Regions from separate parts of the Desulfosporosinus meridiei DSM 13257 genome, predicted to be linked through region 1. Evidence: riboswitches for the same ligand, from Rfam matches in the RefSeq annotation. Region 1 holds a riboswitch; the other holds the start of a gene.
What was found. A riboswitch is a leader RNA that binds a small molecule or an ion and turns the genes downstream of it on or off. The one in region 1 is predicted to bind S-adenosylmethionine.
Positions count from the first base shown of each region.

Region 2: linked by a shared signal. The riboswitch ahead of DESMER_RS03635 (methionine ABC transporter ATP-binding protein) and the one ahead of DESMER_RS02190 (homocysteine synthase) in region 1 are both predicted to bind S-adenosylmethionine.

Region 1 covers NC_018515.1:474,086-477,195, forward strand. Annotated here, with positions in the region: gene metA (homoserine O-acetyltransferase MetA) at 1-374, opposite strand, end outside; gene DESMER_RS02190 (homocysteine synthase) at 548-1,840, opposite strand; SAM riboswitch class I at 1,909-2,015, opposite strand; gene crcB (fluoride efflux transporter CrcB) at 2,198-2,572, opposite strand; gene DESMER_RS02200 (LysR family transcriptional regulator) at 2,847-3,110, shown strand, end outside.
Region 2 covers NC_018515.1:782,210-785,319, forward strand. Annotated here, with positions in the region: gene DESMER_RS03625 (MetQ/NlpA family ABC transporter substrate-binding protein) at 1-230, opposite strand, end outside; gene DESMER_RS03630 (methionine ABC transporter permease) at 321-1,007, opposite strand; gene DESMER_RS03635 (methionine ABC transporter ATP-binding protein) at 997-2,022, opposite strand; SAM riboswitch class I at 2,120-2,218, opposite strand; gene DESMER_RS03640 (YerC/YecD family TrpR-related protein) at 2,398-2,703, shown strand; gene hisZ (ATP phosphoribosyltransferase regulatory subunit) at 2,726-3,110, shown strand, end outside.

The DNA of each region.
Region 1 (3,110 bases):
TGGAATTCTTCCCAGTAAGTTACCTCCTCAAAGTCTAAGTGCTCCACCGGTGCTCCGGTTATAATCATGCCGTCAAACTTTTGGGCCTTGATCTCACTAAAACTTTTATAGAATGAATCTAGATGCTCTTGGGCGGTATTTTTAGAGACATGGCTTTCGATATGCAAAAGTACAATGTCTACTTGTAAAGGCGAATTGCCCAGTAATCTTAATAGCTGTATTTCAGTAGCCTGTTTAAGAGGCATGAGGTTGAGGATTACAATTTTCAAAGGACGGATATCTTGGTGAAAGGCGCGTTCTTCTCCCATGACGAAGATGTTTTCTTGGTGTAAAATATTAAGTGCCGGCAGATTCTCAGGTATTTTGATAGGCATAAGATAACTCCTTTCAGGCGCGAGGGTTGATGGGGAAGTTCAAAGCTTAATAACTATCCCATCAGCGGTTGGCGCAATTTATATTAGAAAAAGATCAAAACCTTCTAGTAAATAAAAGGATCGTTTCTAAGTTGCGTGCCCCAAGTTGCTGGGACTTTCCTAAGGGCAAAGTGTTAGGGACGCTGACTTGCCAGGAGGGCCTGATCTAAATCATCCAACAGGTCAGCAATTGTCTCGATTCCAATGGACAGTCTGATCATATCCGGTGAGACCCCTGCGCTGCGTTGGGATTCTTCATCAAGCTGTTGATGAGTGGTGCTGGCCGGATGAATGACTAAGGATTTAGCATCCCCGATATTAGCTAAGTGAGAGAAGAGTTGAAGGTTGTTAATGAATTTTTTTCCTTCGTTAAGGCCGCCTTTGAGGCCGAAGGTAAAGATTGATCCCGACCCTCTGGGTAGATATTTTTTAGCAAGTGTATGGTAGGGGCTCTTTTTAAGACCAGGATAGTTCACCCAAGTTACTAATTCATGCTGATCTAAGAATTCTGCTACTTTTTGGGCGTTTTCAACATGACGTTCCATACGCAAGGGAAGCGTTTCTAATCCTTGCAGGAATAGGAAGGCGTTAAAGGGAGAGAGGCAGGCTCCTGTATCTCTAAGCAGGGAGACTCTAGCCTTTGTAATATAAGCGGCATTTCCACAGGCTTCTGTAAAGACAATATCGTGGTAACTGGGATCGGGTTGGCTAAGCCCCGGGAACTTTCCGTTGTTCCAGTTGAATTTTCCGGAGTCGATAATCGCTCCTCCGATTGAAGTACCGTGTCCGCCAATAAATTTTGTTGCTGAATGAACTACAATGTCTGCTCCGTGTTCGATGGGGCGACATAAATAAGGTGAGGCAAAGGTGTTGTCAACAATTAGGGGAATGCCGTTCTCGTGAGCGATATCGGAAATTATCTCTAGATCCGCAATGTTAATAAGCGGATTCCCGATGGTTTCAGTATATAGAGCCTTGGTTTTAGCCGTGATTTTTGAGCGATATTCCTCCGGTTTGTCAACATCTACGAAATGAACCTTGATGCCCAGTTTGGCGAATGTGTAGTTGAACAACGTGAAAGTACCGCCGTAAAGAGAGCTGGAAGCAACTATCTCGTCTCCGGCTTGAACAATATTTAAAAGGGCATAGGTAATTGCAGCTTGGCCGGAAGCAGTAGCGAGAGCGCCGATACCTCCTTCCAGAAGAGCTAGGCGTTGTTCGAAAACATCTTGGGTAGGATTCGTAATTCGAGTGTAAATATTGCCGGATTCTTTGAGAGCAAATAAATTGGCTGCATGATCAGTGTCATTGAAGACAAAGGAAGATGTCTGGTAGATTGGAACAGCCCTCGAATTTGTGGCGGAATCAGGGCTTTGCCCTCCATGTAAGGAAATTGTTTCGATACCCAGTTGTCGTTTTTCAGTCATGCTAACTCCTCCTTAATAAATAGAAACGACCACTTCAAGAGAAGCGGTCGTATATTATTTACACGCTACTCTCATCTCTCAGAACCTAAGGTTCTGCTGGAATTAGCACCTTATAGCTTACGCTATCGGTTGCCGGGCATCATCGGGCCAGTCCCTCCGCCACTCTTGATAAGAGAATTCAATATTTAATTGTCTTACTTGGAATATAGCTTACTATAAAACAAAAAATAATTCGTGTCAACAGAGGGCTGTCTGCCAATTTGTGACAAAAAATTATTGAGAAAGGCAAGCTAGGCACAGACTGAACTGTAGACACGGAAATTCAGCCAAGAGGATCGCTTCCGAGTCTAGAAGGGCTTAGAATAAACGAGCTAGGTTTACTCCTAAAGCAACTCCGGAAAAACCAACGACAATGCTGAGTATGACATACAATCCGGCTGTGATTAAACTTCCCCCTTCAAGTAAGGAAATTACTTCAAAACCAAATGTGGAGAAAGTGGTAAAGGCCCCCAAAAAACCAACACCAATTCCCAAACGCCAGAAAGGACTTACATTAAGTCGTTCAACAAATAATATATGCAAGAAACCCAGGAGAAAGGCTCCCGAGATATTTATAAGAAAGGTGTGCAGGGGAAAGCTGCTATTCCATTTGTTGGAGATCCATACTCCAAGACTATAGCGGGAGAGGGCACCGAGAGCCCCTCCCACAGCAATGACTAAGGCAGTTTGCATTGTTTTCAACCTCTAATTCTGAAAATTTAGGATCAACGAATAAAAATTTAGATCAGTAAAGGGAATCAACTAGAATCTTATATATAATAATATATTGGTTGAGTGTTAACCACAAGGAGTTAAAGCCTGAATAGTTTCAAACGTCAAGGTTAGATGGTCTGTGTAAGTTGGCTGACGTTGTGAAATTTTGAGAAAAGAAGTATTATTATACAAAAACTACAAAATAAAAGTTTTGGCATAAATTAAACAGTTTTAAAAATAAGAGGGTGTAATCGTGATTATTGATCCATTGAGAATTTTCGTTACTATAGTTGAGAACAAACATTCTTCTCTTGCAGCTGAAGAACTTTATTTAACTCACCCGGATGTGAATTCTCAGATTCAAAGTTTAGAAGAGGAATTAGGCTCAAAGCTTATAGATAATACATCGAAGCATTTAACCCTTACGCAGTCCGGTGAAATTTACTATGGATATGCAAAGCAAATATTGCTTTTGCAGGATAAGGCCAAACAGGAAATCAAGCAGTTATCGAATGTG
Region 2 (3,110 bases), 310 kb from region 1:
CTAACAATCTCCAGTTCGACACCTTCTTTGAGCAGTGCGGGCTTAATAAATTCTAGGATTTCAGCATGAGGAATTGGGGTTGCACCAACTTTAAGTACTTTGGCAGAAGGTGTATCAGATCCGGTTTTGGGAGCTTCGGTTTTACTGCCGCAGCCTGAGAGTATGAGAGAAAAGGTGACTAAAACAGTGGCTAAAAGGGTCAAATAGCGGTGGTTCTTAATTCTTGACATTTTTTTCTCCTCCAATTTGTTTAGTTTTTGCCATAGCTGGGAATGACAGATCTTGTTGCTTGAATCCGGATAACTTGGGTAGTCACGAACCTAATTAGTAAGCTTGCGTGCCAGGGTTGTTCCTAGGGATTGTATAATCTGAACAATCACGACGAGAATGATGACAGTGACAATCATGACATCGGTTCGAAAACGGTTATAGCCATATTGAATGGCTAAGTCCCCTAATCCGCCTCCGCCAACGGTACCGGCCATAGCGGTGTAACCGATGACACTAATCGTCGTGATGGCGACGCCTAGAATCAGTGAAGCTTTCGCTTCAGGAAGAAGAACCTTTTGAATAATTTGTTTAGGAGAGGCCCCCATTGACAGTGCTGCCTCGATCACACCGTAGGGAACTTCTTTAAGAGAGGTTTCCACTACACGGGCGACAAATGGAGCGGTGGAGATCACAAGCGGAACGATAGCTGCTGTTGTGCCAACAGAAGTTCCGATTATTGAGCGGGTAAAGGGGATTAAAGCTACCAATAGAATAATGAATGGAGCAGAACGGAGTATGTTGATGACGGTTCCTAAAGTTCGCTCTACCCATGGGTTGGGTAAAATATGGCCTGGCGATGAGACGACCAAAATAATCCCTAAAGGTAGTCCAATCAGGTAAGCGAGTACAGTCGAGGCGAAAACCATATAAAGGGTTTCCCCTGTAGCAGGTATAATCAGCTGTAATAGAAGATCCCCTACTGAACCAGGGAAAAGACTTCCCACATTAAAGCTCACGTTTAATCACCTCCACTTTTAAATCTCTGGATGTCAAATAGTGATGAGCTTCCTTGAGTTGTTCAGGACTTCCTTGAAGCTCAAGGGTTAATGTGCCAAAAAGTGTGGATCTTAAATGATCGATGCTTCCATAGAGGATGTTAGCTCGAACTTCACAGGTTCTAAGCAAATCAGTGATAATTGGATCAGAAGCACGTGTGCCAAGGAATTGAATGCGAACAATTTCTGAGTCTGGGTGAGTTGCCAGTTCCTTCAATAGGTCCGCGGGAAGTTCATTTGGAAAAACTGTCGAGACAAATTGACGAGCGATGTCCGACTGAGGTTTTATAAACACAGACTCGACAGGGCCATTTTCCACGATGTGGGCTGCGTGAATAACTGCTACATGGGTACAGATTTCTTTGACAACTTTCATTTCGTGAGTAATCATAACGATCGTTAAACCAAGTTTTTGATTAATATCACGAAGTAGGTTCAAGATGGAAAGGGTGGTTTGTGGGTCTAAGGCAGAAGTTGCCTCGTCGCACAAAAGAACTTGTGGCTTTGTGGCGAGAGCACGAGCAATACCGACTCGTTGTTTTTGACCACCGCTTAACTGCCCGGGGTAAGCCGTTGCTTTATCTTCCAGACCTACCAGATGAAGAAGCTCTTTAACCCGTATTGAGATCTCAGTTTTAGGTACTCCGGCAATTTCTAAAGGGAAGGCAATATTTTCAGATACTGTTCGAGATTGAAGAAGATAGAAGTGTTGAAAAATCATACCGATATTCTGGCGCGCTTTCCTAAGTTCTTTACTTGAAAGAGCGGTCAATTCTTGCCCGGCAACAATGATTTTGCCGCTTGAAGGTTTCTCAAGTAGATTTAAGCAACGGACAAGGGTGCTTTTTCCGGCGCCGCTCAATCCGATTATGCCATAAATTGTTCCGGGTAATATGTTTAAAGATACATTATCAAGAGCCATGACTTGTCCCTGAGGGGACGAGTATTTCTTAACTAGTTGTTTAATCTGAATCACATGTGCACCTCCTACAATCTTTCTGGACGCTTATTCCCTGGTATTTATACATAACAAAACTCCGCGAAGAAAACCCGCGGAGTACCATTCGGTTTTCCTCTTATCTCCCAGATTTCTCTGCAGGAGTTAGCACCGTGCATCTAAGCCGGTTGCCGGGTTTCATCGGGCCAGTCCCTCCACCTACTCTGAATAAGAGTCTTTTATGAGGTTTTATTACATTAGTGTACTATGGAATGTCTATATATTAGCATAGAGAAGATGAGGTTTGCAATAGGGATATTGGAGGAAATTATTGAAAAGAACTTGACAATATGGCAACGCTTTAATAGATTAAAGGAGAACAGTGATTACTGTTTTACTGAGGAGGGGTATGCCGTGTCAAGTGATGAGCGTTTACAGAATCCCTTAAACGATGCTCTAGTTGAAGCAGTTCTGCTATTAAAAAACAAAGAAGAGTGTTATCGGTTCTTTGAAGATATTGCAACAGTTGCAGAGATTAAAGCCCTGGCCCAACGCCTTGAAGTTGCTAAGATGTTGCAAAAGAACGAGACCTATACTGCAATTACGGAAGTGACGGGAGCAAGTACCGCGACAATAAGCCGGGTAAAACGTTGCTTGAATTTTGGAGCAGACGGATATCAACTTATATTACGACGTTTAAAGGAACAAAGTGAAAAATAGGTGCAGGTGAAGGAGAGTCATAATGCTTAGAACAAATTTAGGTTTACGTATTCCAAAAGGGATGCGGGATTTGCTTCCTGAAGAAATCTCAGTCCAAGAGGGTTTAGAGGAAAGAATTCTAGAGCTATTTAAGCAATGGTCGTATCAAAAGGTATTAACCCCTACCCTAGAGTATTCTGCTTGTGTTCAACCAGATGTTGAACAAGAGGATTCATTATATAAATTCTTTGACCGGGAAGGGCATATACTGACTCTTCGACCAGAGCTAACGATACCTATTGCGCGACTTGTAAGCACACGCATGCGTGGCGGCGAATTTCCATTACGCTTATGTTATGGTGCAGATGTTTATCGGAACTCCAACGTCAGACACAGGGAATTTCGACAAGTAGGAGTTGAACTTGTGG